3 regions of the Nocardioides pymetrozini genome follow, and region 1 is predicted to be linked to each of the others. Evidence: riboswitches for the same ligand, from Rfam matches in the RefSeq annotation. Region 1 holds a riboswitch; each other region holds the start of a gene.
What was found. Region 1 has a riboswitch for cobalamin ahead of ACJ5H2_RS21120 (FecCD family ABC transporter permease). Riboswitches for the same ligand answer to the same signal wherever they lie in the genome.
Positions count from the first base shown of each region.

Region 2: it holds a riboswitch for cobalamin, as region 1 does, so the genes downstream of both, ACJ5H2_RS13165 (nitrite reductase) here and ACJ5H2_RS21120 (FecCD family ABC transporter permease) in region 1, are expected to answer to the same signal.
Region 3: it holds a riboswitch for cobalamin, as region 1 does, so the genes downstream of both, cobN (cobaltochelatase subunit CobN) here and ACJ5H2_RS21120 (FecCD family ABC transporter permease) in region 1, are expected to answer to the same signal.

Region 1 covers NZ_CP175556.1:4,313,765-4,323,690, forward strand. The annotation lists gene ACJ5H2_RS21070 (cation diffusion facilitator family transporter) at 1-59, opposite strand, end outside; gene ACJ5H2_RS21075 (ArsR/SmtB family transcription factor) at 61-402, opposite strand; gene ACJ5H2_RS21080 (hypothetical protein) at 463-1,254, shown strand; gene ACJ5H2_RS21085 (DUF305 domain-containing protein) at 1,244-1,864, shown strand; gene ACJ5H2_RS21090 (carboxymuconolactone decarboxylase family protein) at 1,938-2,537, shown strand; gene ACJ5H2_RS21095 (RNA polymerase sigma-70 factor) at 2,534-3,427, shown strand; gene ACJ5H2_RS21100 (DUF2188 domain-containing protein) at 3,449-3,673, opposite strand; gene ACJ5H2_RS21105 (CoA transferase subunit B) at 3,766-4,407, opposite strand; partial or broken gene ACJ5H2_RS21110 (CoA transferase subunit A) at 4,409-5,127, opposite strand; gene ACJ5H2_RS21115 (IclR family transcriptional regulator) at 5,230-5,979, shown strand; cobalamin riboswitch at 6,024-6,208, shown strand; gene ACJ5H2_RS21120 (FecCD family ABC transporter permease) at 6,248-7,315, shown strand; gene ACJ5H2_RS21125 (ABC transporter ATP-binding protein) at 7,312-8,130, shown strand; gene ACJ5H2_RS21130 (ABC transporter substrate-binding protein) at 8,127-9,125, shown strand; gene chrA (chromate efflux transporter) at 9,160-9,926, shown strand, end outside.
Region 2 covers NZ_CP175556.1:2,695,338-2,705,263, forward strand. The annotation lists gene yaaA (peroxide stress protein YaaA) at 1-69, shown strand, start outside; gene ACJ5H2_RS13150 (bifunctional RNase H/acid phosphatase) at 228-1,397, opposite strand; gene ACJ5H2_RS13155 (zinc ribbon domain-containing protein) at 1,394-2,137, opposite strand; gene ACJ5H2_RS13160 (Nif3-like dinuclear metal center hexameric protein) at 2,184-3,305, opposite strand; cobalamin riboswitch at 3,349-3,567, shown strand; gene ACJ5H2_RS13165 (nitrite reductase) at 3,621-4,475, shown strand; gene ACJ5H2_RS13170 (precorrin-8X methylmutase) at 4,481-5,146, shown strand; gene cobJ (precorrin-3B C(17)-methyltransferase) at 5,143-6,690, shown strand; gene cbiE (precorrin-6y C5,15-methyltransferase (decarboxylating) subunit CbiE) at 6,678-7,889, shown strand; gene ACJ5H2_RS13185 (cobalt-precorrin-4/precorrin-4 C(11)-methyltransferase) at 7,886-8,653, shown strand; gene ACJ5H2_RS13190 (VWA domain-containing protein) at 8,650-9,926, shown strand, end outside.
Region 3 covers NZ_CP175556.1:2,719,566-2,729,491, forward strand. The annotation lists gene ACJ5H2_RS13270 ((2Fe-2S) ferredoxin domain-containing protein) at 1-93, opposite strand, end outside; gene ACJ5H2_RS13275 (SAM-dependent methyltransferase) at 80-820, opposite strand; gene cobN (cobaltochelatase subunit CobN) at 817-4,569, opposite strand; cobalamin riboswitch at 4,605-4,725, opposite strand; gene ACJ5H2_RS13285 (hypothetical protein) at 4,742-5,284, shown strand; gene ACJ5H2_RS13290 (AMP-binding protein) at 5,263-6,816, opposite strand; gene ACJ5H2_RS13295 (hypothetical protein) at 7,271-7,669, shown strand; gene ACJ5H2_RS13300 (sensor histidine kinase) at 7,659-9,107, shown strand; gene ACJ5H2_RS13305 (response regulator transcription factor) at 9,092-9,766, shown strand; gene ACJ5H2_RS13310 (serine/threonine-protein kinase) at 9,887-9,926, opposite strand, start outside.

The DNA of each region.
Region 1 (9,926 bases):
GCGTGCCCCGAGACCTGCCCGGAGCCCTGCCCGTGTCCGTGCCCGTGTCCGACGCCCACGTCAGTCCCTCCCGCAGGGGCCGCCGGTGACCGCGAGCAGCCGCTCGGCGGCGCGGACGAGCTCGCGCGTCAGCTCGGGCTGGGCCAGCGAGATCAGTGAGGCGCGCCCGCTGGGCCGGGACACGACCAGTCCGCAGTCGCGCAGGCAGGCGAGATGCTTCGAGACCGTCGACTGGGCGAGACCGAGGTGGGCGGTGAGGTCGACGACGCGGTGCTCCCCGAGGGTGAGGTGCTCGAGGATGGCGAGGCGGTGCGGATCGCTGAGTGCGTGGAGCAGCCCGGCCACGTCCGCCAGGGCATCGACCTCGGTCGGACCCGCGGAGAGAAGAGAGCTCCGATTCATCGCCATATGGCGATGTAATCACCGTGGAGCGACAGATGTCAACGGCCTATGCTCGGCGTCGTGATGATGCGACCGGCCGAGCTCGAGGGCGTGCGCGCGGGGACGATCGACCTCGCCTTCCGGCGCTGGGACCGGCCCCGGGTCAAGGTCGGCAGCCGGCTGCGGACCGCGGTCGGGGTCGTCGAGGTGACGGACGTACGGGAGACCGCACTGTCCGCGCTGCGCGCCGAGGACGCCCGCCGCGCCGGCGCCGCCTCGCTCGCCGCGCTCAAGGAGGCGCTCGCGGCCCGGGCGGACCGGCCGGTCTTCCGGGTCGGCCTGAGATACGCCGGCGCCGACCCGCGCGAGGCGCTACGGGCAGCGATTCCCGACTCCGCCGAGATCGTCACGATCCTCGCGGGCCTCGATCGGCTCGATGCGGCCTCGCCGGTCGGGCCGTGGACCCGCGCCACCCTGCGGATCATCGACCGCAACCCCGAGGTCCGCGCTCCCGACCTGGCCGCGGAGCTCGGCCGCGAGACGCCCGACTTCAAGAAGGACGTGCGCAAGCTCAAGGAGCGCGGGCTGACCGAGTCGCTGGCGATCGGCTACCGCCTCTCGCCGCGCGGCGAGGCGGTGCTCGACCACGAGGACGGCCCGCGCGAGCGCGCGCCCCGGCGTACCGGAACCCCTCTCCCGCGCACCATCGGCGCGCCCGCGACACGGGCGCTGCGGGAGGTCGACGTCCACACCCTCGAGGCCGTCAGCGGCTGGCGCCGCGCCGACCTCGCCGCCCTGCACGGCGTCGGACCCATCGCGCTCGACCGGCTGGAGCGGGCGATGGCGGAGATCGGCCTGGGCTATGCGCCCTGACCCCCGCGCCGTGGTCGTGCTCGTCGCGCTCCTTCCCACCCTGGCGGCCTGCGGCGACGAGCCGTCACCGGAGCGGCCGGTCGCGGTGCAGACCGCTCGCAACGGCGACGTCTTCAACACCGCCGACGTGGAGTTCGCGACAGCGATGATCCCCCATCACGCGCAGGCGGTGCAGATGGCGCTGCTCGCCCAGGACCGGCCGCTGGCGCCGGAGGTCCGTGCCCTGGTCGAGCAGGTCCAGGCGACGCAGGTGCCCGAGGTCGAGACGATGACGACCTGGCTGACCGACTGGGACCAGGAGATCCCGCCGACCACGCTCGACCACGTCCACGGAGGACACGGCCACGAGGGCGGCGAGATGCCCGACGACCTGCCGGACATGCCCGGGATGATGTCCGCGGACCGGATCGAGGAGCTGGAGTCGTCCTCCGACGCGGCCTTCCCCAGACTGTGGCTGACGATGATGATCGAGCACCACGAGGGTGCGATCGCCATGGCCGAGGAGGAGCGGGAGAACGGCCGGTTCCCCGATGCCGTCGCGCTGGCCGACGACATCGTGCAGGCGCAGACCGCCGAGATCGCCGCGATGGAGGACCTCCTCGAGGAGTGAACCGGCACGACCTGTCACAGACCCGGCGGCACCGGTGTCTCCATGTCGAAGATCCCCACGAAGGAGGAGAGACATGACCACCACCGCTCGGATCCCCGCCGCGCCGATCACCGGCCTCTACGGCGCGATGGTCAAGAAGTTCGCCGGCCGGATGTTCGGCCGGGTGCCCGAGTCGCTCGGCGTGATGTGGCACCACCTGCCCGCCCTCAAGGCCAGCATGGCCTACGGCCAGAAGCTGCAGAAGTGGGACGCCTGCGACGAGACCCTCAAGACCTACGCGCACATGGCCGTCGCCTCGCTCGTCGGCTGCTCGTGGTGCCTGGACTTCAACTACTTCATGGCCCGCGACAGGGGCCTGGACGAGGACAAGGCGCGGGAGGTGCCGCGGTGGCGCGACTCCGACGTCTTCTCGCCGCTGGAGCGTCAGGTGATGGAGTACGCCGAGGCGGCGAGCCAGACCCCACCGACGGTCACCGACGAGATGGTCGCTCCGCTGCTCGACGCGCTCGGTCCGGCCGGGCTCCTCGAGCTCACCAGCGTGATCGGGTTCGCCAACCTGACCACGCGGTCCAACACCGCGCTCGGCATCGAGTCGGAGGGCTTCGCGTCGGCCTGTGGGATGAGGCCGCTGGCGCAGCCCGGACCGTCGGCCGCCGTAGGCTCGCGCGCATGACCGAGGCGGACCCGTTCGTCACCCACCGCAGCCTGCTCTTCACCGTCGCCTACGAGATGCTCGGCTCGGCCGCCGACGCCGAGGACGTCGTCCAGGAGACCTGGCTGCGGTGGGCCGACCGCCTCGCCCAGCCGGAGGCGGCGCCGGTGCAGGACCCGCGTGCGTACCTGGTCCGGATCGTCACCCGGCAGGCACTCAACCGGCTGCGGACGCTGGCACGCCGGCGCGAGGACTATGTCGGGGAGTGGCTTCCGGAGCCGCTGCTCACCGCGCCCGACGTCGCCGAGGACGTCGAGCTGGCCGAGAGCGTGTCGATGGCGATGCTGACGGTGCTGGAGACCCTCGGACCGACGGAGCGCGCGGTGTTCGTGCTACGCGAGGTCTTCGACACGCCGTACGACGAGATCGCGGCCGCCGTCGGCAAGACGTCGGCGGCCGTGCGCCAGATCGCCACGCGGGCCCGCAACCACGTGGCGGCGCGGCGGCCGCGCGTCGACGTCGACCGCACCGAGCAGCAGGCCGTCGTCGAGCGCTTCCTCGCGGCGGTGCAGACCGGCGACCTCCAGGGCCTGCTCGACGCCCTCGCTCCCGACGTGGTGCTGCTCGCCGACGGCGGCGGGGTGGCGAACGCGATCCGCAAGCCGCTCGCGGGCGCCGAGCCGGTCGCCCGGCTGCTGGCGAACTTCGCGCTCTACGCTCCGACGGCGACCGTCGAGCCGGTCTGGCTCAACGGCGCGCCCGGTGCCCGCATCGACGCCGAGGGCGAGCTCACCGCGGTGAGCCTGGTCGTCGAGGACGGCCGGATCACCCGGATCCTCGCGATGCGGAACCCCGCCAAGCTGACCTCGATCGACGAGGAGATCGCGCTCAGCCGGGTGCCGCGGCCCTGACCGGCAGCGGTGAGCCGGGAACTAGCCGGGGATGTCCCGGGGGTCGTCCCCGTAGGTGCTGCGCTCGCCGATGGTGCCGTCCTGGTTCTTGATGATGTGCTCGCTGGCGCGCTCGCGGGCGAGCTCGCGGCCGGCCTCGACCGCCCGGTCCTTGGTCTGGAAGAGGTGGCCGGTCGGCCCCTCGCCCTCCACCTGGTTGGTCCACGTGCCGTCCACGAAGACGGTCTCGACGTCGCCCTTCGGCATCCCTGCGCTCCTCTCTGCGGCTGGCGGCCCCCGCGGGCCGTACGCACCGCGCGGTACCCGGCCGACGGGGGCTCAGCCGAGGGACCGGCGGGTCAGCCGCGCGCCGCCTCGAGGATCGGCGCGCCGGTGAGCTCACGCACCTTGTCGACCTCGATCCCGGGCGCGACCTCGACCAGGACCAGGCCGTCGTCGGTCACGTCGAGGACCGCGAGGTCGGTGACGATCCGGTCGACCACGCCGGCGCCGGTCAGCGGCAGGGTGCACCGCTCCACGATCTTGGGGGTGCCGTCCTTCGCGACGTGGTCGGTGATGACGACCACCCGGCGGGTGCCCGCGACCAGGTCCATCGCCCCGCCCATGCCCTTGACCAGCTTCCCGGGGACCGTCCAGTTGGCCAGGTCGCCGTTGCTCGCGACCTGCAGGGCGCCGAGGATCGCGATGTCGACGTGGCCGCCGCGGATCATGGCGAAGCTGGTGGCCGAGTCGAAGAAGGACGCACCGGGCGCGGTCGTGACCGTCTGCTTGCCGGCATTGACGAGGTCGGCGTCCTCCTCGCCCTCGTACGGGAACGGGCCCATGCCGAGCAGGCCGTTCTCGCTCTGCAGGAGCACGTTGACGCCGGCCGGCAGGTGGTCGGCCACCAGGGTGGGGATGCCGATGCCGAGGTTCACGTAGTCGCCGTCGTTGAGCTCGCGGGCGGCGATCGCCGCCATCTCGTCGCGGGTCCAGGACATGTCAGGCTCCGATCTCGGCGTGGGTCCGCGCGCGTACGACGCGCTGCTCGATGTCCTTGGGCCGGTCGCTCGCCTGCACGGTGACGTCGACGAAGATGCCGGGCGTGACCACCTCGTCGGGGTCGAGGTAGCCCTCCAGCAGGTGCTCGGCCTCGGCGATGCAGACCCGGCCGCTCATCGCGGCCAGCGGGTTGAAGTTGCGGGCGGTCGCGCGATAGCGCAGGTTGCCCTCCGCGTCCGCCGTGTGGGCGTGGACCAGCGCGAGGTCGGCGACGATGCCGCGCTCGAGGACGAAGGTCTCACCGTCGAACACCTCGTGCGGCTTGCCCTCGGCGACCTCGGTGCCGACACCCGTGCGCGTGTAGAAGCCGGCGATCCCGGATCCCCCGGCGCGCGCAGCCGCTCCGCGAGCGTGCCCTGGGGGCAGAACTCGACCTCGAGCACTCCCTCGAGGTACTGCTGCGCGAACAGCCTGTTCTCGCCGACGTACGACGCGACCACCTTGCTGACCTGGCTGTTCTCCAACAGCAGGCCGAGGCCCTTGCCGTCGACGCCCATGTTGTTGGAGACGATCGTCAGGTCGCGCACACCGCTGTCGCGCACCGCCTCGATCAGGTCGCGCGGAACGCCGCACAGCCCGAAGCCACCCACCGCGATCGTCATCCCGTCCCGCACCCGTTCCGCCACCGCGGCCCGGGCGTCCTGCGCCCGCTTGCTCATGGCTGGTATCCCCTCGCGCCGTCGGCGGACGGTCAAGGAAGTGGCCGCTCGGTGGATGCCGGTCCGCCGGAGCGTCCACTGAGTGGGCGTAGCATCGCCGACGTGGAGCGCGCCCCCGGAGTGGTCGAGAAGGTCGCCGCACTGCTGCGCGCGCTCTCCACGGCCGAGTCCGGCACGACGACCACCGCGCTCGCCGCGGCCACCGGCCAGCCGCGGGCGACCACTCACCGGCTGTTGGAGTCCCTCGCCGCCGAAGGCCTCGCCGACCGTGACCCGTCCACCGGGCGCTGGTTCCTGGGCCCCGAGACCTACGTGCTCGGCGTGGCCGCCGCCGCCCGCTACGACCTGACCAACGAGGCTCGCGCGAGCGTCCACCGGCTCGCGAGGGAGACCGGTGAGAGCGCCTTCTTCTCGGTCCGCCGCGGCGACGAGGTGGTCGTGCTCCTGCGCGAGGACGGCGACTTCCCGATCCGCTCCTATGTGCTCTACGAGAGCGCTCGCTTCCCGCTCGCAGTCGTGTCCGGCGGGCTCGCGATCCTGGCCCACCTGACCGAGCGCGACGTGGACGCGTACTTCGCCCGCGCCGACCTGGTCGCCGACTGGGGACCTGCGCACGCCGAGCCCCTGGTCCGCGAGCGCCTCGCGGCGACGCGGCGTACCGGCTGGTCCCTCAACCCCGGCCACGTCGTCGAGGGCTCGTGGGGCATGGCGGCCGCGGTCTTCGACGCGTCGGGCCGTCCCGAGTGGGCGCTCACCTTGACCGGCGTCGAGCAGCGCTTCCGGCCGGACCGGCAGCCGCTCCTCGGCCGCCTCCTGCTCGAGGAGGCGCACCGGCTCTCGCGGCTGGCGTGAGCCTTCCGACACCCCCCGCGCTTGTCGACCCGAGCGGCGGTGCGTAGATTCCGCATCGAGCCAGTCACACCCCCCGGGGTGAGGGAATCCGGTGAGAGTCCGGAACTGTCGCGCAGCGGTGAGGGCGACGGGCGAGGCACGAAAGCCACTGGGCCGCAGTTCGGCCTGGGAAGGCGCCTCGCTCGATTGACCCCGAGTCCGAAGACCTGCTGGCTCACCGTGTCCAACGAGCTTCGCGACTTGAGCTCCCGGCCCCGACAGGTCTTCGATGCACAACCTCGATGCGGTGGAGCGTCGGCCCGACGCGCGCCGCCTTCCCGCCGGGCTGCTCGTCGCCGTCCTCGTGCCCACGGTGCTGGCCACGGCCGTCCTCTCGACCGGGTTCGGCGCGGAGCCGTTGCCGGCGCGCATCGTCGTGGAGACGATCGCGGCCCGGTTCTCCGGCGGGCCCGTCGACCCGGCGTACGACGCGATCGTGTGGCAGATCCGACTCCCCCGCACCCTGCTCGCCCTCACCGTCGGCGCCGGGCTGGCCCTCGCCGGCACCGGCGTGCAGACCCTGGTGCGCAACCCGCTGGCGGACCCCTACCTGCTGGGCGTCTCCTCCGGGGCCAGCGTGGGCGCCACCGCGGTGATCACGACCGGCGCGCTGGCCGGGACCGGCCTGTGGGCACTGTCGCTGGGCGCCCTCGTCGGCGCCCTCCTCGCCTCCGTCCTCGTCTTCGGCATCGCCCTGCTGCAGGGCGGGCTCACGCCCCTGCGCCTGGTGCTGACCGGCACCGTCCTGTCGGCGGCGTTCTCGTCGATGGCCAGCTTCCTGGTCTTCCGCAGCGCCGAGCCGCAGGCGGCCCAGTCGGTGCTGTTCTGGCTGCTCGGCTCGGTCTCGGGAGCGACGTGGGCGCAGCTGTGGCTGCCGTGCGCCGCGGTCCTGGTGAGCTTCGTCCTGCTCCTGGCTGCCAGCGGCTGGCTGGACGCGCTCGCGGTGGGACCGGACACCGCCGCGGCGCTCGGCGTACCCGTCACCGGGCTGCGGATCGGCCTGTTCGCACTGCTCGCGGTGCTGGTCGGGGTCCTCGTCGCCGTGGCGGGCGGCATCGGCTTCGTCGGCCTGGTGGTGCCCCACCTCGCCCGGATGGTCGTCGGGCCGCGGCACCGCGTGGCGCTGCCCGTCGCCGCGCTCGCCGGAGCCGTCTTCCTGGTGTGGGTCGACGTCGCGGCGCGGGTCGCGGTCCGGCCGACCGAGATCCCGCTCAGCGTGGTCACCGGCCTGATCGGAGCGCCGGTGTTCCTCGTCCTGCTCGGCCGGCGCCGGTACCGGTTCGGGGGTGACGCGTGAGCCTCCTCGAGTCCCCGGCCCGGACCGCCGCGCCCGCCCTGAGCGCCGACGGCGTCACCTGCGCCATCGGACGCCGCGTCGTGCTGCGCGAGATCGACCTCGAGGTCCGCACGGGCGAGGTGCTCGGGCTGATCGGCGCCAACGGCACCGGCAAGTCGACGCTCCTGCGGACCCTGGCCGGCGTCCGGACACCGGCGTCGGGTGAGGTCCGGGTTGGCGACCGGCCCCTCACCCGGCTCCGGCCACCGGAGCGGGCGCGCCGGATCGGGTACGTCGCCCAGGAGGAGGCGGCGCCCTCCGACCTGCTGGTCGCCGAGCTGGTCGCCCTCGGCCGGCTGCCGCACCGGGGTGCCCGGGGCCGGCTCGGTCCGGACGACCGGGCAGCCGTCCGGCATGCGCTGCGCCTCGTCGACCTCGAGTACGCCGCGGCCCAGCCCCTCGACCGGCTCTCCGGCGGCGAGAGGCGGCGGGCGGTGCTCGCCCGTGGCCTGGCCCAGGAGGCCCCGCTGCTCCTCCTCGACGAGCCGACCAACCACCTCGACATCGGCCACCGCCTGGCCCTGATGCGGCTGGTCCGCCGGCTGGGCCGCACCGTCGTGCTCGCGTTGCACGACCTCGAGCTCGCCGCCACGTTCTGCGACCGGATCGCCGTGCTCCACCGAGGCCGGCTCGTCGCCGTCGGCGAGCCCGATGCGGTCCTCACCCCCACCGTGCTGCACGACGCGTTCGGCGTCCTGGCCACCCGGGTCACCCATCCCCTGACGGGTCGAACCCACCTCCTGTTCAGTCACGACGAAAGCGAGACCCATCCGTGAACCTGCGCTCGTACGGCGCCGTCGCCACCGCGGCCGTCGTCCTCCTGGCCGGCTGCTCGGCCGGCGCCGACGAGGCGGAGGAGCGTCCGTCGACCACGATCACCAACTGCGGCCGGCCGGTCGACTTCCCGACGCCGGCCCGGCGGATCTTCGTCAACGACTCGAACCTGGCCTCGATGATCCTGGCGATCGGCGCCGAGGACCAGGTCGCGGCGGTCTCGGGCATCGGCCGTGACGAGGAGGTGCTGACCGAGCACTACGGTGAGGCGGTCGCCGGGCTGAACCAGGTCTCCGACGACTACCCGAGCCTGGAGACCGTGGTGGCCGCTCGTCCGGACGTGATGGTCGCGGGCTGGAGCTACGGGTACGACGAGACGAAGCGCCTCACCCCCGACAGCCTCGCGGGGCGCGACATCGCCGCGTACGTCCTCACCGAGTCCTGCCGCCAGGACGGCACCAGCGCCCGCGGCATCGTCGAGCCCTGGACGGCGCTGCGGGACGACCTGACGAACCTCGGCGCGATCACCGGCCAGGAGGAGCGCGCGGCGGGCGTCGTCGCCGACCTCGACCGGCGCCTCGCCGCTCTGGCGAGTGCCCCGCAGCCGGTCGAGCCACCGGTCGTCTTCGTCTTCGACAGCGGCGAGAAGGCGGTGTTCACCTCCGGGGCGTTCGGAGCACCGCAGGCGATCATCGAGTCCGCTGGCGGGGTCAACGCCATGGCCGACACGTCGGACTCGTGGACCGAGGTGTCCTGGGAGAGGCTCGCGACCTCCCGGCCGGACGCGTTCGTGTTCGTCGACTACCCCGGCCAGAGCTTCGAGCAGAAGGTCGCGGTGCTGAAGGCCAACCCGGCCACGAGGGACCTGCCCGCGGTGCGGGAGGGGCGCTTCTTGAACCTGCCGTACGCGATGTGGACGAGCGGCCCGCTGAACATCGACGCGGCGGAGCAGGTCCGGGCGGCGCTCGAGGGCTGGGAGCTGGTCCCGGCCTCGTGAGCCCGACGAGCGGCGGCTGTGGGAGATTGCTGCCATGACCGGAGCGCACTCGCCCCACCCCACCGGAGGCGACGTCATCCCGCTCGGGGAGGCGACCCGCGCGTGGTTCCAGATCTCGCTCCAGACCTTCGGCGGGCCGGCCGGCCAGATCGCCGTCATGCAGCACAAGCTGGTCGACGAGAAGCGCTGGATCGGCCAGAGGCGCTTCCTCCACGCCCTCAACTTCTGCATGCTCCTGCCGGGACCCGAGGCGCAGCAGCTCGCGATCTACACCGGCTGGCTGCTCAACGGGATCCGCGGCGGCCTGATCGCGGGCGGGCTCTTCGTGCTCCCCGGCATGCTCGCGCTGCTCGCTCTGTCGGGCATCTACGTGGGCTTCGGGGAGACGGACTTCGTCACGGCGCTCTTCGCGGGTGTCGCGCCGGCCGTGATCGCGATCGTCGTCCAGGCGGTCCATCGCGTCGGCAGGCGCTCCCTGCACCACCCGGCGCTGGTCGCCCTCGCCGTGGCGTCGTTCGTCGCCCTGACCTTCTTCGCGGTGCCCTTCCCGGCCGTCGTCTTCGCCGCGGGACTCATCGGCTGGCTGCTCAGCCTGCGCATCCCGGCCCTGCGTGAGCAGCCCGCCCATGGTGCCGCCGACGGACCCGAGCCGCTGATCAGCGACGAGGCACTGCATCACGAGCTGCCGAGCGTGCGCCGCTCCGGGAGCGTCCTGCTGCTCGGGGTCCTGCTGTGGCTCACGCCGGTCGCGGCGTTCGCGCTCCTCGCCGGCACCACCGACACCCCGGTCTTCGTCGACCA
Region 2 (9,926 bases), 1.6 Mb from region 1:
TGGACGGTCGAGCTCGGCGCGCCCGGTCGGGCGGGGACGCAGCTGGATGTGGTGGTCGGGGAGCTGTAGGGGCCCCGGGGACAGTTTCACCGGCCGGCCGGTGAAACTCACGCTTGGACGAAGAAGTTTCATCGTCCAGGCGTGAGTTTCTTCGTCCAACCCTGAACAGTTTCACCGGCTGGCCGGTGAAACTGTCTCGAGGCCGCGCCCCAGAACCCCCGCGCCCGCTACCAGCGCCCGGTGTCCCGCAGCGTCCGCCGGCCGGGCGCGAGCGCGTTGAAGAAGCGCATCGAGCCCTTCTGCTCGCCGGTGCGCGGGTCGGGGTAGAAGGCCAGCACGGTGACAGCGGCGGGCGCCAGCTCCATCCGGAAGAGCGTCTCGAGCGGCGCGTCGAGGGCATGGGCGACGAGGGTCTTGATGGGCGTCACATGGCTGACCAGCACGACCGTGCGGCCCTGGTGCGCCGCGAGCAGCCGGGCCAGGCCCGCGAGCACCCGCTCCTGGACGGCCACGAAGGACTCGCCGCCCGGTGGCGCCGCCGCCATGTCGGCGAACCACGCGTCCAGCCGCTCCTTGTCGCGCTCGGCGACCTCCGTGAAGCTGAGCCCGTCCCAGTCGCCGAACTCCATCTCGGCGAAGGAGGGCTCCTCCGTGACCTCGCGTCCGAGAGAGGCGGCGATGATGTCCGCGGTCTCGCGGGTACGGCGCACCGGGGAGGCCACGACGACGTCGATGCTCTCCTTCAGCTCGGTGAGCCAGGCGGCGACCTCGGCGGCCTGCGCGCGACCCTCCTCCGACAGCGGCGGGTTGTCGCCGCCGAGACCGCCGGAGAAGCGGCGGCCGGTGGTGTGATGGGTGACGCCGTGGCGCACGAGCACCAACGTGGTCGGCTGGCCCGGCCCGGACGCCGGCGACTCGGCCTCCTCGATCGCGGAGTCGGGCTCGTCGGCCACCTGGTCGCCCGGCAGGCTCACCCCCGAGCGGATGCCGTCGAGCGCCTCGTTGGCGAGCCGGTCGGCCCACGAGTTCTCCGCGCGGGGCACCCAGGTGTACGTCGTACCGGCGGGTGCCAGCGCCCTGGCCTCGGCGGCGAGCACCTTCATGTCGGCGTGCTTGATCTGCCAGCGCCCCGACATCTGCTCCACGACCAGCTTGGAGTCCATCCGGACCTCGACCTGCGCGTCCGGCGCGAGGTCCGCGGCGAGCTTGAGGCCGGCGACGAGACCGGAGTACTCGGCGACGTTGTTGGTCGCGACACCGAGCGTGCGCGCGTCCTCCGCGATCACGGCGCCGGTCGCCGCGTCGCGCAGGACGGCGCCGTAGGCCGCCGGGCCGGGGTTGCCGCGGGACCCGCCGTCGGCCTCGACGACGACCCGGGCGGGACGAGCGTCGGTCACAGTCCGCTCTCGGGAGTCCGGACCAGGATCCGCTGGCACTCCTCGTGCCGCAGTACGGTCTCGGCGGGAGCCGCTCGGATCGCTGCGATCTCGCCGGCGTCGAGCGTGAGCTGACAGCCGCTGCACTGCCGGGCCCGCAGGGCCCCGACGCCGACGCCGCCCTTGCTCGCGCGCAGCTTCTCGTAGAGGGCGACCAGGTCGTCCGGGATCTGGGCCACGATCGGCCCCCGCTCGGCGGAGACCCGGGCGATCTCGGCGTCGAGGGCGTCGACCTTCTCGTCGCGGGCGGTGGTGAGGGCGCCGAGCCGGGCGTCGATGTCGTCGATGGCGGAGGTCAGCTCGGCCAGCGCGGACTGCGCCTCCTCGAGCTGCTCCATCACCTCGAGCTCCTCGTCCTCCAGGGTCGCGATCCGGCGCTCGAGCGACTCCAGCTCGTGCTGCATCCGCTCAAGGGCCTTCGGGTCGGCGATCGCGCCGGAGTCCATCCGCTCCCGGTCCCGGGTGCGGCGTGCCTTGACCTGCTCGACGTCCGCGTCGGCCTTGGCCTGGGCGGCGGCGAGGTCGTCGACGACGATGCGCTGGTCGCGCAGCCGGCCGTCGACGTCGATCCTCCTGCCGAGGAGGTCCTTGATCTCGGCGGCCTCGGCCGGGTTGTTGCGCTGGTACCGCAGCTGGTCGACCTGCGCGTCGAGCGCCTGGAGGTCGAGCAGGCGGAGCTGGGCGGCGGGGTCGGCGTTCACGGGGTCATCCTCGCAGGAACGGTCACAGGCGCGGTCACAGGCGCGGTCACAGGCGCATGGTCCACGGGTCGGTGGCGAGCGCGCTCACCCGGGTCTCGACCGCGTCTCCGAGGGCCTCACGCAAGCGCTGCTCGAGGACGGGCAGCCAGGTCCACTCGGCCGCCCAGTGCGCCACGTCGACCAGGGCCGGGCCGCCCTTCTCGAGGAACTCCGCGGCCGGGTGGTGGCGCAGGTCGCTGGTGACGTAGACGTCGGCGTCGGAGGTCGCGATCCGGTCGAGCAGGAAGTCGCCCGCTCCGCCGCACACCGCCACGCGTCGTACGGGACGCTCCGGGTCGCCGGCGACCCGGACGCCGTGGTGGGTCGCCGGCAGCGCGGCGGCCACCGACTCGGCAAAGCCGGCCAGGGTGGTCGGCTCGACGACCCCGATCCGGCCGGTGCCGGTCGAGGCGAGGCCGGGGTCCGCGAGCTCGACCACGTCGTAGGCCGGCTCCTCGTAGGGGTGCGCGCCCAGCATCGCCCGGACCACGGCCTCGCGGCGCCCGCGGGGGACGACGACCTCGATCCGGACCTCCTCCACCGTCGTCAGCTCGCCGACGGCCCCGATCATCGGGCTCGCGCCGTCGAGCGGGCGGAAGCGCCCCTCGCCGGGCGCGCTGGTGAACGAGGCGTAGTCGTAGTCGCCGATCTGTCCGGCGCCCGCCTCGGCGACGGCCGCGCGAACGGGCGCGGCCGCGTCGGCCGGCACGAAGACCGTCAGCTTGTCGAGGGGCTCGGCCGCGGCCGGGACGATCGGAGCGAGCTCCTTGAGACCCAGCGCGACGGCGAACGCCTCCGACACCCCGCCGGCCGCCTGGTCGGCGTTGGTGTGCGCGGTGAGGAGCGCGCAGTCGGCGCGCGCGAGGGTGCGCAGGGTGCGGCCCTTCGGCGTGGTGGCCGCGAACCCGTGGACGCCCTTGAGGAAGAGCGGGTGGTGGACCAGCAGCAGGTCGGCCTTCACGTCGGCGGCCTCGGTCGCGACCTCCGGCGTCGGGTCGACGGCGAGCAGCACCCTGCGCACCTGCTGCTCCGGGTCGCCGTACACCAGGCCCACGCGGTCCCAGCTGTCGGCGGTCGCGGGCGGGTACCAGCCGTGGACGAGGTCGACGACGTCCTGGAGCGAGGGCATGCGGCCAGGCTAGCCACTGGCGATGTGCCCCGGGCACCGAGGTTGCTATGGTGCCGGTGCCAGTCGACCTCACCGGGGAGCAGTCCCCGGGTGGTCAGGGAACCCGGTGAGAGTCCGGGACTGACGCGCAGCGGTGTGGGTGACGGGCGGAGCACTGGTCAGCACGCGGGACCAGAGTCACTGGGTCGGTCGACGACCTGGGAAGGCGCTCCGTCCCGGTTGATCCCGAGTCCGAAGACCTGCTGGCCCTTGCGACATCCGTCGCGAGGTCGATGTGGGGCGATCGCGAGGAGCCCCGGCCTCGAAGGACCAGCGATGGCGCAGACCGCGCGCAGCCGCCCCGACCGGTGTCCCGGCGTCGTGCACCCCTGGCCCGCCGACGACGGCGGGCTGGTGCGGATCCGCATCCCGGGCGGACGGGTGCCGCTGACGGCACTGCGCGCGCTCGCCACGGTCGCCCAGGAGTACGGCGACGGCCGGGTCCGCCTCACCGGCCGGGCCAACCTGCAGCTGCGGGCGATGCCCCTGGACGCCGACGGCCGGCTCGCCGCGCCGGCGCTGGCCGCGCTCGAGCGCACCGGGCTGCTGCCCTCGCGCGCCCACGACCGGATCCGTAACGTGCTGGCCTCGCCGCAGACCGGGCTCGCGGGCGGCCGCGCCGACCTGCGGCCCGTCGTCACGACGCTCGACGCCCTGCTGCGCGCCGACGACGAGATGGCGCGCCTCCCCGGCCGGTTCCTGTTCACCCTGGACGACGGCCGCGGCGACCTGGCCGACCGGCACAAGGACCTCGGCCTGGTCGCGCTGGACGCCGCCACCGCCCAGCTGGTCGTCGGCGACGGGTACGGCGACGTCGTGGCCCTGGACGCGGCCCCGGCCGCGCTGGTCGCGCTCGCGCGCGCCTTCCTCGCCGCGCGCGGCACCGGTCCGGACGCCGCCTGGCACGTGCCCGAGCTGGCCGCCCCCCTCGTCCGCCCGGCCGACCCCGTGCCGGGAGCCACGATCTCGACCGGGCCGCTTCCCTTCGGCCCGGTCGCGGGCGGCGAGCACGTCGCGGTCGGCGAGGACGGCCTCGACCTCGCGGCCCTCAGCCCCTGGACGGCACCGGCCGTCGTCGTCACGCCCTGGAACGGCGTACTGATCCCGTCCACCTCCGAGGAGGCCCCGTGACCGACCTGTCCGAGCTGACCGCTCCCCCGCGCCGGTACGCCTACGTCGCGGACGGGCCGGCGATCTACGTCGACTCCTTCGCGACGATCCGGCGCGAGGCGGACCTCTCGCAGGTGCCCGCCGACGCCGAGAAGGTGGCCGTGCGGATGATCCACGGCAGCGGGCAGACCGACCTGGTCCGGGACCTGGTCATCCATCCGCGCCTGGTGCCGGCGGCGCGGTCCGCGCTGGACTCCGGCGCGCCGATCCTCTGCGACGCCCGGATGGTCGCCATGGGCATCACCGCCGGCCGGCTGCCCGCGGACAACCCCGTGCACTGCCTGCTCACCGACGAGCGGGTGCCGGAGCTCGCCCGGCGCTGGTCGACCACCCGCACCGCGGCCGCGGTCTCGCTGTGGGAGCCGCTCCTCGAGGGCGCCGTGGTCGCGATCGGCAACGCCCCGACCGCCCTGTTCCACCTGCTGGAGATGGTCCTCGCCGGCGCTCCCCGGCCCGCCGCGATCGTCGGGTGCCCGGTCGGGTTCATCGGCGCCGCCGAGTCCAAGGACGCGCTCGCCGCCTTCGCCGACGAGCACGGCATCGACATCCCGTTCGTGACCGTGCGCGGACGTCGGGGCGGGTCCGCCATGGCGTCCTCCGCCGTCAACGCGCTCGCCCAGGAGGAGGAGTGACCGGTCGCTTCCTCGTCGTCGGCATCGGCCCCGGCGACCCCGAGCTGATCACGCGCAAGGCCGAGCGGCTGATCGCCGGGGCGCCTGTCGTCGCCTTCCACGCCGGCGTCCGCAAGCAGTCCCACGCCCGCCGGATCGCCGCCCACCTGATCCCGGCCCAGGCGGTCGAGGAGGAGCTGCGCTACCCGGTCACGACCGGCGCGACGGACCATCCCGGCGGGTACGTCGGCGCCCTGGCCGACTTCTACGACGAGTGCGAGTCCCGGCTCGCCGCGCACCTCGACGCCGGTCGCGACGTCGTCCTGCTGGCCGAGGGCGACCCGCTCTTCTACGGCTCGTCGATGTACCTGGTCGACCGCTTCCGCGAGCGCTTCGCCGTCGAGGTGGTCCCGGGCGTCCCCGCCTTCGCCGCCGCCACCGCCACCATCCCGGCCCCGCTGGTGCGCCAGACCGACGTCCTCACCGTGCTGCCCGGGACCCTGCCCGAGGCGGAGCTGGCCCGCCGGCTCGCCGACACCGACGGCGCGGTCATCATGAAGCTCGGCCGGACCTTCCCCGCCGTACGCTCCGCCCTCGCCCAGGCCGGGCGCCTCGACGGTGCCCTGTACGTCGAGCGCGCCTCCCAGCCCGAGGAGCGGTGGCTGCCGGTGGCCGAGGTGGACGCCGACGCCGTGCCGTACTTCTCGCTGATCGTCGTCCCCGGCGACTCCGCGCGGCCCGCGTCGGCGGCGCGGATGCGTGCGGATTGGTCACAGACCGCAGCAGATCCGGCCGAGGACATGCGGTTTGGGACCAAACCGCAGGCTGCCGAGCTCCTCGTCGTCGGCCTCGGCCCCGGCCCCGACGGCTGGCTCACGCCCGAGGCGAGCGCAGCCCTGGCCGAGGTGGACCACGTGGTGGGCTACGCGCCCTACGTGAACCGCGTCCCCCAGCGGATGGGCCTGCAGCGCCATGCGTCGGGCAACACCGTGGAGGTCGACCGGGCCCGGCTCGCGCTCGACCTCGCCCTGCGTGGCGAGCGGGTGGCGGTGGTCTCCGGCGGCGACGCCGGGGTGTTCGGCATGGCATCGGCGGTCTTCGAGGCGGCGGCGGACCCGGACCACCCGGCGTACGCCGGCGTCCCGGTGCGGGTGCTGCCGGGCGTGAGCGCCGTCCAGGCGGTCGCGGCGCGGGCGGGCGCGCCGATCGGCGCCGACTTCGCGGTGCTCAGCCTCTCCGACCGGCTCAAGCCGTGGCCGGTGGTCGAGCGCCGGCTGCGGGCGATCGCCGAGGCCGACCTGGTGCTCGGCGTCTACAACCCCGCCTCGCGGTCGCGGCGCGACCAGGTCGTCGAGATGCAGAAGATCCTGCTCGAGCACCGCTCCCCCGACACCGTGGTCGTCGTCGGCCGCGACGTCGGCCGGGCCGAGGAGTCGCTGACGGTGACCACGCTCGGTGCGCTCGACACCGCCTCCATCGACATGAAGTGCCTCCTCCTCGTGGGCGCCTCGTCGACCCGCGTGGAGCCGAACGGCACGGTCTGGACGCCCCGATGGGTCGACTGATCACCGTCGTCGGCATCGGGGCCGACGGCCACCTCCCGCCGCCCGCCCGCGGGCTCGTCGGCTCCGCCGAGGTGCTGCTCGGCGGCGAGCGCCATCTCGGCCTGGTGCCCGCCGTCCCCGGGCAGGTCCGGCGGCCGTGGCCGCGACCGCTCACCGCCCTGCCCGGCGTGCTGAAGGAGCATCGCGGCCGCAGCATCGTGGCCCTGGCGTCCGGGGACCCGCTGGTCTCCGGCATCGGCACGACGCTGGTCCGGCTGCTCGGCGCGGACGCGGTCGACGTCGTGCCGGCGGTGTCGTCGGTGGCGCTCGCCCGCGCCCGGATGGGCTGGTCGGCCGAGGAGTCCGCGGTCGTCACGCTGGTGGGCCGCGACGTCGACGCGCTGCGCCGCGAGCTCGCACCCGGTCGGCGGCTGTTGGTGCTCTCCTCCGACGAGACGACGCCGGCGGCCGTGTCGGCCGTGCTGTCCGACGCCGGCTTCGGCGCCTCGACGATGACCGTGCTGGGCGACCTGGGGTCGCCCGCGGAGTCGCGCACCGACATCGCCGCCGGGAGGCCCGTCCCCGCCGGGCTGCCGCGGCTGCACGTCCTCGCCCTGCAGGTCGCGGGTCCCGGCGCCGCGTCCTGGAGCAGCGGGCTGCCCGACGACGTCTTCGAGCACGACGGCCAGCTCACCAAGCGCGACGCGCGCGCCAGTGCCCTCGCCCGGCTGGCCCCAGCACCCCACCAGCACCTCTGGGACGTCGGCGCCGGGGCGGGCTCGGTCGCCATCGAGTGGCTGCGCGCGCACCCCCTGACCACCGCGACCGCCGTCGAGGCCGACCCCGGACGTGCGGCCCGGATCGACCGCAACGCCCACCGGCTCGGCGTACCCCGCCTCGAGGTCGTGACCGGAGACGCGCCCGGCGCCCTCGCGGGGCTGCCCGCGCCCGACGCGGTCTTCGTCGGCGGCGGCGCGACCGCGGGGGGCCTGCTCGACCTGTGCCGCGACGCCCTCACGCCCGGCGGCCGCCTGGTCGCGCACGGCGTGACCCTCGAGACCGAGCGGCTGCTGGTCGACGCCTTCCACGCGTACGGCGGCGAGCTCACCCGGCTCGCGGTCGAGCACGTCGCGCCGCTCGGCAGCCGCTTCACCGGCTGGACGCCCGCCCGCGCCGTCGTCCAGTGGTCCTGGACCAGGGATCAGGGGGAGCTCTCGTGACGGTCCACTTCGTCGGCGCCGGCCCGGGCGCGGCCGACCTGATCACCCTGCGCGCCGTCTCCCTGCTGTCCACCGCGGACGTGGTGCTCTACCCCGGCACCTACATCGACGCCGAGGTCCTCTCCCACTGCCGCGAGGACGCGCAGCGGGTCGACACCCAGGACCTCGACCTCGACCGGATCACCGCCACGATGGTGGAGGCGCACGTCGCCGGCCGCGACGTCGTCCGGCTGACGTCGGGCGACCCGTCGCTGTACTCCGCCCTGCACGAGCAGACGCGACGACTGGACGCCGCCGAGGTGCCGTGGGACGTGACGCCGGGGGTGCCGGCGTACGCCGCGGCGGCCGCCGTCGTCGGCCGGGAGCTGACCGTGCCGCTGCTGACCCAGACGGTCGTGCTCACCCGGACCCAGGCACGCTCCACCGCCATGCCGGAGCGCGAGTCGCTGGCGGCGTACGCCGCGACGGGCGCGACCCTCGTGCTGCATCTGGCGATCACCCGCACCCGCACGCTGATGACCGAGCTGGTGCCGTTCTACGGGGCCCACTGCCCGGTCGCCGTCGTCTCCCGGGCCTCGCAGCCGCAGGAGCTGGTGCTGCGCGGCACGGTCGGCACCATCGCCGACCTGGTCGAGGAGGCCGGGTTGCGCCAGGCCGCGGTGATCCTGGTCGGCCCCGCACTGGCGCCGGGCACCGAGCACGCCGACGCCGAGTCCTACCTCTACTCCCCCGCCCGCGTCGCCCGGAAGGAGCGCCTGCGATGACCGCGACGACCCAGACCCCCGCCGCCGACCACTTCCCCTTCAGCGCGGTGGTCGGCGCCGACGGAGCCGACGGGCCCGACCCGATGGCCCTGGCCCTGATCCTCACCACGATCGCCCCGGAGGTCGGCGGCGTGCTGGTGCGCGGCGAGAAGGGCACCGCGAAGTCGACGATCGTGCGCGCCCTGGCGGCCGTGCTCCCGCCGGTCGACGGACGCCCGGTCCCCCTCGTGGAGCTGCCCATCGGCGCCACCGAGGACCGGGTCACCGGCTCCATCAACCTCGAGAGCGCACTGGCGGAGGGCCGGGCGGAGTACGAGCCGGGACTTCTGGCCAAGGCGCACCGCGGCATCCTGTACGTCGACGAGGTCAACCTGCTGCACGACCACCTGGTCGACCTGCTTCTCGACGCCGCGGCGATGGGCCGCGCGACCGTCGAGCGGGACGGGGTCTCGATGACGCACGACGCCCGCTTCGTGCTGGTCGGCACGATGAACCCCGAGGAGGGCGAGCTGCGCCCGCAGCTGCTCGACCGCTTCGGACTCACCGTCGAGGTCGCGGCGCCGCGCGACCCCGCGCTCCGGGCCGAGGTCGTGCGCCGCCGGATGGCGTACGACGCCGATCCGGCCGGGTTCGCGGCCCGCTACGCCGCAGCGGAGGATGCGCTGCGCGCGCGGATCGCCGCCGCCCGTGGGCTCGTCGGCGAGGTCCGGCTGACCGACGCCGGGCTGCTGAAGATCGCCGAGGTGTGCGCGGCCTTCGACGTGGACGGCCTGCGTGCCGACATCGTCACCGCCCGCACGGCCGTGGCCCATGCGGCGTGGTCCGGCCGGTCGCAGGTGGACCTCGAGGACATCCGGGTGGCGGCCCGGCTCGCGCTGCCCCACCGGCGGCGGCGCAAGCCATTCGACGCGCCGGGACTGGACGAGGACCTGCTCGACCAGGTGCTCGGTGACGACGACCTGCCGCCCGAGCCGGAGGGCCCGGACGAGGGGCCCGGGCCCGAGCCGCAGGGTCCCGCTCCGGAGGGCGCCGCCGACGACGCGCACTACGACGCCGACGGCGGCCCCGTCGACGCCGACCCGGCCGACGCCCCCGCGCCCGGCAGTGCCCCGCCGACCGGTGGAGAGGGCACGGGCAGCGCGCCCAGCGCGGTGGCGCCGACCGGCTCGACGTACCGCACCCGGCTGCTGACGGCCCGCGGCGTCGGCGCCGGCACCGCCGGGAAGCGCAGCCGGGCCCGCACCAGCAGCGGCCGTCGGATCGGTGCGACCGC
Region 3 (9,926 bases), 1.6 Mb from region 1:
GCGCTGCGCGCCGTGGTCGACCGACGGGTGCTTCTTCGTCGTGCCGCAGCAGCAGTCGCGGCACAGCAGCACGTCCCGCTCAGGCAGCGCCATCGGCCGGCCCCCTCAGCAGGAACAGGTCCATCACCCAGCCGGCCTCGGCGCGTGCGTCCTCCCGTGCCGCGGCGATCTCGCCGGCCACGTCGCCGACGCGCCCCGCGACGACCCGCTCCCCGGCCCCGCCGAGGTTCGCGCCCCACCAGATGGACCAGTCCTCGAGCCCGTCGAGGTCCACGCCCGAGGTGAGCATGACGACGAGGTTGCGCTGCCCGGAAGCGACGTCGGTCCGCAGCCGGCGTGCCGTGGTGACGTGCACCGGCTGCCCGACCTCGTGCAGCACCACCCGGTGTCGCGCGGCCAGCAGCTGCGGGGCGCTGATGCCCGGCAGCACGTCGAAGGCGACCCCGAGCTCGCGCACGATCCGGACCGTGCCGTCGTACAGCGACGGGTCGCCCCACACGAGGAAGGCACAGGTCCCGCCCCGCTCCTCCAGCACCGACCGGTAGGCGGCCAGCCGGGCGGCGTACCACGCGGCGACGGCGGCCTCGTAGGCCGGGCGGTCCAGGCCCGGCGAGCGGTCCCGCTCCGGATCCGGTACGACGACCAGCTCGACGCCGTGCGCGGCGCACACCGCCTGCCGCACGGCGAGCAGCGGGTCGTGCTCCCCCTTCGCCACGGCCAGCGCGTAGTCGCAGCCGGCCAGCGCCGCGGCGGCCTCCGGTGTGACGTGCTGCGGCCCCATCCCGACGCCGACGATGCGGACCTCGACCGGCGCGGTCACCGAGCGTCCTCCTCCAGGTCCCCCTCGACCTCGAGATAGGCCGCCTGCAGGGCGGCCAGGACGTCGGGGTCGGGCGACTCCCACAGCCCGCGGTCCTTGGCCTCGTGCAGCCGCTCCACGATGCTGCGCAGCGCCCACGGGTTCGACCTGCGCAGGAACTCCTGGTTGGTCTCGTCGAGCACGTAGGACCGCGCGAGCGACTCGTACATCCAGTCGTGCACGACGCCCGCGGTGGCGTCGAAGCCGAACAGGTAGTCGACGGTCGCGGCGAGCTCGAAGGCGCCCTTGTAGCCGTGGCGCTGCATCGCGCCGATCCAGCGCGGGTTGACGACGCGGGCGCGGAAGACCCGGTTGGTCTCCTCCTGCAGGGTGCGCGTGCGCACGGCGTCGGGGGTGGTGGAGTCGCCGACATAGGCCCGTGGCGCGACGCCGGTCAGCGCGCGGATCGTCGCCACCATGCCGCCGTGGTACTGGAAGTAGTCGTCGCTGTCCGCGATGTCGTGCTCGCGGGTGTCGATGTTCTTGGCGGCGACCTTGATCCGCCGGTAGTTCGCGCGCATGTCGTCGGAGGCGGGTACGCCGTCCAGCCCGCGGCCGTAGGCGAAGCCGCCCCAGGCGGTGTAGACCTCGGCGAGGTCGGCGTCGTCGCGCCAGGAGCCGGACTCGACGGCCTGCAGGATGCCGGCGCCGTACGAGCCGGGCTTGGAGCCGAAGATCCGGGTCGTCGCCCGCCGGGCGTCGCCGTGCTCGGCGAGGTCGGCCTGTGCGTGAGCACGGACGAAGTTCGCGTCGAGGGGCTCGTCGAGGTCGGCCACCAGCCGGACCGCGTCGTCGAGCATCGCCACGACGTGCGGGAAGGCGTCACGGAAGAACCCGGAGATCCGCACGGTGACGTCGATCCGGGGCCGGCCCAGCTCCTCGAGCGGGATGACCTTCAGGTCGTGGACCCGCTTCGACGCCTCGTCCCACTCCGGCCGTACGCCGAGCAGCGCCAGGACCTCGGCGACGTCGTCGCCCGAGGTGCGCATGGCCGAGGTCCCCCAGACGGAGAGGCCCACCGACTCCGGGTAGCTGCCCTCGTCGGCGAGATAGCGCTGCAACAGCGAGTCCGCCATCGCCTGCCCCGTCTGCCACGCCAGCCGCGAGGGCACCGCGCGGGGGTCGACGGTGTAGAAGTTGCGGCCGGTCGGCAGCACGTTGACCAGCCCACGCAGCGGCGAGCCCGACGGTCCGGCGGGGACGAAGCCCCCCGCCAGGGCGTGCAGGGTGTGGTCCAGCTCGTCGGTCGTCCGGGTCAGCCGGGGCACGACCTCGGTGGCGGCGAAGGCCAGCACCTGGCGCACCTGCGCCGAGGGGTGGAGGTCGTCGACCCGGGCGGGGTCCCACCCGGCCTTGTCCATCGCCTCGACCAGGGCCCGCGCCTCGGCCTCGACCCGGTCGACCTCGACCGTCGGAGCGTCGGGGTCCAGGCCGAGGGCGGCGCGCAGTCCCGGCACGGCCTGGGCCTGGCCGCCCCAGACCTGGGCGGCCCGCAGGATGGCCAGGACCAGGTTGACCCGGGCCTCGCCCTGGGGCGCCTGCCCGAGGACGTGGAGCCCGTCGCGGATCTGGACGTCCTTGATCTCGCAGAGCCAACCGTCGACGTGGAGCAGGAAGTCGTCGAAGTCGTCGTCCTCCGGCTTCTCCTCCAGCCCGAGGTCGCGGTGCAGCTCGGCGGCGTGCATCAGCTGCCAGATCTCGCCGCGGATGGCGGCCAGCTTGGCCGGGTCCATCGCGGAGATCTTGTCGTACTCCTCCAGCAGGCCCTCGAGCCGGGCGATGTCGCCATAGCTCTCTGCGCGCGCCATCGGGGGCACCAGGTGGTCGACGATCGTCGCGTGCGCGCGCCGCTTGGCCTGCGCGCCCTCACCGGGGTCGTTGACCAGGAAGGGATAGACCAGCGGCAGGCTGCCGATCGCGGCGTCGGTCGCACAGGACGCCGACAGGGCGGCGTTCTTGCCCGGCAGCCACTCCATCGACCCGTGCTTGCCGAGATGGACGACGGCGTGGGCGCCGAAGCCGTGCTGCACCCAGCGGTACGCCGCCAGGTAGTGGTGCGACGGGGCCAGGTCGGGGTCGTGGTAGATCGCCACCGGGTTCTCCCCGAAGCCCCGGGGCGGCTGGATCATCAGCACCACGTTGCCCGCGCGCAGGGTGGCGAGCACGATCTCGCCGTCGTCATTGACGAAGAGCGAGCCGGGCGACTCACCCCACGCCTCGACGATCTCCGCGCGCAGGTCCGCCGGCAGGTCCGCCGTCCACGCGTCGTACTCGGCCTTGGTCACCCGCACGTGCGCTTCGGTGAGCTGGGCGGAGGTGAGCCACTCCTCGTCCTGGCCGCCGGCGGCGATCAGCGCGTGGATGAGCCGGTCCCCCGCGACGGTGTCGTCGTCGAGGTCGAGCACCCCGAACCCGTCGCCGACGTCGTAGCCGGCCCCCCGCAGCCGGCGCAGCAGGCGCACCGCCGAGACCGGGGTGTCGAGACCGACGGCGTTGCCGATCCGGGAGTGCTTGGTCGGGTAGGCGCTGAGCATCAGCGCGATCCGCTTCTCGGCGTTGGGCACGTGGCGCAGCCGCGCGTAGCTCACCGCCAGACCCGCGACGCGCGCGCAGCGCTCCGGGTCGGCGACGTACGACGGCAGGCCGGCCGGGTCGCTGGGGTCGATCTCCTTGAACGAGAAGGGCACGGTGCTGATCCGGCCGTCGAACTCCGGGATCGCCACCTGGTTGGCGTAGTCGAGCGGGGACACCCCGTCGTCGGAGGCCTCCCACTCCGCGCGGCTGCTGGTCAGGCACAGCCCCTGCAGCACCGGGATGTCGAGGGCCGCGATCCGCTCCACGTCCCACGTCTCGTCCTCGCCCCCCGCACTGGCCGCCGCGGGCGTCGAGCCGCCCGCCGCGAGCACGGTGACGACGAGGGCGTCGAGGTCGCCGAGCGCCTCGAACAGCTCGTCGGGCGCCGCGCGCAGCGAGCCGGCGAAGATCGGCACCCCCACCGCGGTCCCGGTGGCGTCGATCGCGTCGCACAGCGCGTGCACGAACGCGGTGTTCCCGCTGGCCTGGTGGGCGCGGTAGAAGAGCACCCCGACCTTCGCCCGGCCCTCGTCGGTGGTTGAGGTGCGAGGAGCGCCAGCGACGAGCCCCTCGTCGGTGGTTGAGGTGCGAGGAGCGCCAGCGACGAGCCCCTCGTCGGTGGTTGAGGTGCGAGGAGCGCCAGCGACGAGCCCCTCGTCGGTGGTTGAGGTGCGAGGAGCGCCAGCGACGAGCCTCGAAACCTCCGGCCGCTCCACCAGTCCCCAGGCCGGGATCACCTCGGGCGCCTCGAAGCCCTCGCCGGTGAGCAGCACGGTGTCGGACAGGAAGCGATGCAGCTGCTCGAGGTTGCGCGGCCCGCCCTCGGCGAGATAGCGGTGCGCCTCGGCGGCGACGCCGACCGGCACGGTCGAGGCCTCCATCAGCTCCGCGCTCGGCGTCAGCTCGCCGCCGAGGACGACGAGCGGCCGGCCGGCACCACGCAGGGCGGCCAGCTCGGCGTCGTACTGCTGGGGCGAGCCGAGCAGCCGTACGACGGCGAGGTCGGCCCCGGCCGCCAGCGCGACCAGCGCGTCGAGATCGCTGCGGGAGGGGTTCGCCCACCCGTAGTCGGCGCCGCTCGCCCGGGCGGACAGCAGGTCGGTGTCGGACGTGGACAGCAGTGCGATGCGCGCCATGGCGGTCGGTGCCTCCTGGGGGTTCGCGCCCCTCATCGGTAGGTGTCGTCCGCGGCCAGTGTCTGGCTCTCCGTGCCGACGTCACGGCACGGATCACAGTGGCGGAACCGCCCCGGTCTCACACCGGGTTCCTGCACCGCGGACCTGTGGGGGCTCAGCCTACGGTGGTCCCATGCAGCAACAGCAGGCGCCCGGCATCCGAGTCGCGGTGCACGGCCACCCCAACCTGGACACCCTCCTGCTGTGGCATCCCGCGGTGCGCACCGACCCGGACGCCGTCGGCGCCCTGGCGAGCCGGATCGCGACCCGCAGCGGGGTCCGCGTCGTCGTACCGACCTGGGAGGACGGAGGCGACCTGCTGCGCTCGGTGCGCTACGCCCGCCAGTCCGCGGTGCACCCGCCGGACCGGCTCTCCGTCGTCGGGTACGGCGCCGCCGGGATCGCCGCGCTGAGCCTGGCCCAGCACCAGCGGCGCCTCGGGATCGGACTGCGCCGCGTGACCTGCGTCGACGGTGCCGCCGACCTGGCGGACCCGATCAGCGGCCGACCCCTGGCTGTCCCTTCGTCGCCGCCCGTCGAGACGGCCGCGGCGACGGCCGTCGACGTGGTGGCCGCGGCGGAGCCGGGATGGGCCGAGGCCACGGTCGCGGCGTGGGAGGCCGCCGGCTGGGCGGCCTCGCTCGTCCCGGCCGATCAGTTCACCTGGCGCGTGTAGCCCTCCCAGTACGGCGCGCGCAGCTTGAACTTCTGCAGCTTGCCGGTCGCCGTCCGGGCCAGCTCCGACCGGAACTCGACCGAGGTCGGGGCCTTGTAGCCGGCGAGCCGGTCCTTGCACCAGCGGATCAGCTCGGCCTCCATCTCCTCCCCCGGCGTCGCGTCCGCGGTGAGCACGACGAGCGCCTTGATGGTCTCGCCCCACTTCTCGCTCGGGACGCCGATGACCGCCACCTCCGCCACCGCCGGGTGCGAGAACAGCGTGTCCTCCACCTCGATGGAGGTGACGTTCTCGCCGCCGGTGATGATCACGTCCTTCTTGCGGTCGGCGATCGTGAGATAGCCGTCCTCGCCGAGCACGCCCCCGTCACCGGTGTGGAACCAGCCGTCGGCCAGCGCGGCGGCGGTCTCCTCGGGCTGCTCCCAGTAGCCCTCGAGGATCACGTTGGACCGGGCGAGCACCTCGCCGGCGCCCTCCTCGGACTCGTCGATCGCCAGTCGTACGCCGATGGCCGGCGCGCCCGCCCGGGTGAGCCGGGTCGCGCGCTCCTCGGCGGAGAGGTCGTCCCACTCCGCGCGGGTGCGGTTGATGGTCAGCAGGGGCGAGGTCTCGGTGAGGCCGTAGATCTGGATGAACTCCCAGCCGAGCTCCTCCTGGACCCGGATCACCGTCTTCGTCGGCGGCGGCGCGCCGGCCATGATGATCCGCACGCGGTCGCTGCCGGGGATCTCGCCCTCCCAGGTCTGCGCCGCCTCCAGCACCGCCGCCGCGACGGCGGGGGCCGCGCACATCACCGTCACGCCGTGGTCGCGGACCCGGCGCAGGATCTCGGCGCCGTCGACCTTGCGCAGGATGACGTGCTGCGCGCCGACGCCGGTCATCGCGAACGGCATCCCCCAGCCGTTGGCGTGGAACTGAGGGAGGGTGTGCAGGTAGACGTCGCGGTCGCTGATGCCCGCGTGCAGGCCGAAGGTGAGCGCGTTGACCCAGATGTTGCGGTGGGTGATCTGCACCCCCTTCGGGCGGGCCGTCGTACCGGAGGTGTAGTTGATGGTGGCGGTCGCGCTCTCGTCCGGCTCCCATGCCTTGGGCTGTGCGCCCGGCGCCGCGTAGAGCGCGTCGTCGTCGCCGAGGAGGTACTTCTGCTCGCACCGCACGCCGGCCAGGGCGTCCTCCAGCTCCGGGTCGAGGTAGAGCACCCGGGCGCCCGAGTGGTCGACGATGTACTGCACCTCGTCCGGGCTGAGCCGGAAGTTCACGGGCACCAGCACGCGCCCCCAGCCGCTGACGCCGAAGAACGAGGTGAGCAGCCGGCTGCTGTTGTGGCTGACGACGGCGACCCGCTCCCCCGGGGCGATCCCGAGCTCGTCGAGCTTGGCCGCCTGCCGGCGCGCGAGCTCGCCGACCTGCGCGTAGGTCAGCTCGCCCTGGCTGGGCGCGGGCTGCGTCGGCTCGTCGACGACGCCCACCCGCTCGCCGTACACCTGCACGGCTCGATCGAGGAAGTCGTTGACGCTGAACGGGACGAACACGCGGGGCCTCCCTGGGCACGGAGCGGACATGTGACCCGCACCACCCTAGGCCCGGCGGCCGGGTCTCGCCCCCCTCCGAAAGTGGGGGCGTGCGTGCTCGCGAGGTCCGAAGCGGAGCGAGGACCGTGCGGCGAGGACACCGGCCGGCAGCGTGGCGGACGCGGCGCAGCCGCATCGGCCGATGCCCGCGGCCCGAAGCGGAGCGAGGACACCGGCCCGCAGCGTGGCGGACGCGGCGCAGCCGCATCGGCCGATGCCCGCGGTCCGAAGCGGAGCGAGGACACCGGCCGGCAGCGTGGCGGACGCGGCGCAGCCGCATCGGCCGATGCCCGCGGTCCGAAGCGGAGCGAGGACCGTGCGGCGAGGTCGATTTCCGACACGCTCGGCCAAAAGGATGAGAGCTCTCTCATCGGCATCTCACGGCCGGCCCACGATCGGGCAGGATGGTGCCGTCATGAGTCGTGCGTGGAAGGTGCTGCTGCCGGTCGCCGTGCTGATGGTGCTCGCCGGGTTCGCCGCGGGCGCCGTCGTACGCGCCGGAGCCGACGAGCCGCCCGCCCGGGCGCCGCTCGATCTCGGCTCCGCGCCCGCGGACGGGTCCGAGGCCGCGACGTCGGTGCCCGCGGCCCCGTCGTCCGAGCCGGCGACGCCTCCACCCGCCACCGTGATCACGCCTCAGCCGAAGCTGGACGACGACCGGCAGCGGGGGCGCGGCGAGGACCGCGACGACCGCGGGGGCCGCCAGGACGACCGTGATGACGGCGGGGACGACGAGGGGCACGACGAGGGGCACGACGAGGGGCACGACGAGGGGGACGACGACGGGCACGACGACGGGCACGATGACGACTGAGCCAGCGCCGGCCCGCGCCGGGCTGTCGGTTCGCACCCGGATCACGGCGGCGGTGGCCCTGCTCGTCACCGTCGCCCTCGCCGGGGCGGGCCTGATCGTGTACTTCGTGGAGAGCCGTGCGGTCACCGCGTCGGTGCAGCGCGAGGTGGAGCAGGAGCTCGACGAGTTCGTCGCCCTCCAGCGCACCGGCGACTTCTCCTCGATCCGCGCGCTGCTCGAGGGCTTCTTGACCCGCAACGTCCCCGACGACGACGAGCTCCTCGTCGGGTGGATCGGCGACGGCACCCTCGTGCAGTTCCCCGAGGACGAGCTCGTCGACGACGCGGCCTTCCGGGAGGCCGTCGCCCCGCTGGTCGTCGAGGGCGGGACGACGTACCTGGACACCGACCGCGGCGAGGTCCGGATCACCGGTCAGCCGGTCGCCCAGGGCAGCCAGCGCGGTGCGCTCCTCGTCGTCACCTTCCTGGCCGAGGACCGGGGCGAGCTGCTGCAGACGATGCGGACCTACACGCTCGTCGCCGTCCTGTCCGCGGTGCTCGTCACGGGGACCGCCGCCTGGGTGTCGGGGCGCTTGCTGCGCCCCCTGCGCACCCTGCACCAGGCCGCGGACACCATCGGCGCCACGGACCTGTCCCGGAGGCTGCCGGAGCGGGGGAACGACGACATCACCGCCCTGACCCGCACCGTCAACAGCATGCTCGACCGGCTGGAGGGCTCCTTCGCCGGGCAGCGGCAGTTCCTCGACGACGCGGGGCACGAGCTGCGCACGCCGCTCACGGTGCTCCGCGGCCATCTCGAGCTGCTCGACGTGGCCAGCCCCCAAGAGGTGGCCGAGACCCGCGCGCTGCTGCTCGACGAGGTGGACCGGATGGCCCGGCTCGTCGGCGACCTGATCATGCTCGCCAAGAGCGACCGGCCCGACTTCCTCGCGCCGGGCGCCACCGACCCGGCAGCACTGCTCGCCAGCGTCCTCACCAAGGCGCGCGCCCTCGGCGAGCGGGACTGGGTGCTGGAGGCCTCGCCGGACCTGCCTGACGAGCTGGTGCTGGACGGCCAGCGGATCACCCAGGCGCTGCTCGCGCTCGCCGACAACGCCGTCAAGCACACCGCCCCCGGCGGGCGGATCGCCCTCGGCGCGGCCGTCGTGGGCCCCACGTTCCGCTGCTGGGTGCACGACGACGGCCCCGGCGTCGCACCCGAGGACCGCGAGCGGATCTTCGGCCGCTTCGGCCGGGCCGCCGTACCGGAGGGCGACGAGGGCTTCGGGCTCGGGCTCTCGATCGTCAGTGCCATCGCGCAGGCCCACGGCGGGAGCGCGTATGTCGATCCCGGCCGGCCGGGGCCGCGTGCCCGCGGTGCGCGCTTCGTGCTCGACGTACCCGCCGTCCTGCCTGCAGGCTCCGAGCAGACCCAGGTGTTGACGTGGCCCACATCCTGATCGTCGAGGACGAGGAGCGGATCGCCTCGTTCGTCTCCAAGGGGCTGCGCGCCGAGGGCCATCGCACGACCGTGGCGAGCGACGGGGCGACCGGCCTCGACCGCGCCCTGGCCGGCGACGTCGACCTCGTGGTCCTCGACATCGGCCTGCCCGGCATCGACGGCTTCGAGCTCCTCGACCAGCTCCGCTCGCAGGGCTCGCGGGTCCCCGTCATCGTGCTCACGGCACGCGACTCGGTCACCGACACCGTGACCGCGCTCGAGGGCGGGGCCGACGACTACATGCCCAAGCCGTTCCGGTTCGCCGAGCTGAGCGCCCGGGTGCGCCTGCGCCTGCGGCAGGCGAGCCCACCCTCGCCGGGGAACGGCAGCCCGGACGTCCTGGTCGCCGGCGGCGTCGAGCTGGACCTGCGCACCCGCCGGGCGACGGTCGCCGGTCGCGAGGCCGAGCTCTCCGCGCGCGAGTTCGCCCTCGCCGAGATCTTCCTGCGCCACGCCGGCCAGGTGCTCTCCCGCGAGCAGCTCCTCGACCACGTCTGGGGCCTCGACTTCGATCCCGGATCCAACGTGGTCGACGTCTACGTCGGGTACCTCCGCCGCAAGCTCGGCACCCGCTCCATCACGACCGTCCGCGGCATGGGCTACCGCTTCGAACGTTGAGTCGTCACTTCCTACCCGTCGAGTCGTCAGTCGTGACCGCTTGAGTCGTCAGTTGGGTCGTCGCAGTAGTGACGACTCAACGGGTCGGAACCGGCGACTCGACGGGTCGGAAGTGACGACTCAACCCTTCCAATGGAGGCGCGGGGCGGGGAGGGCGGCG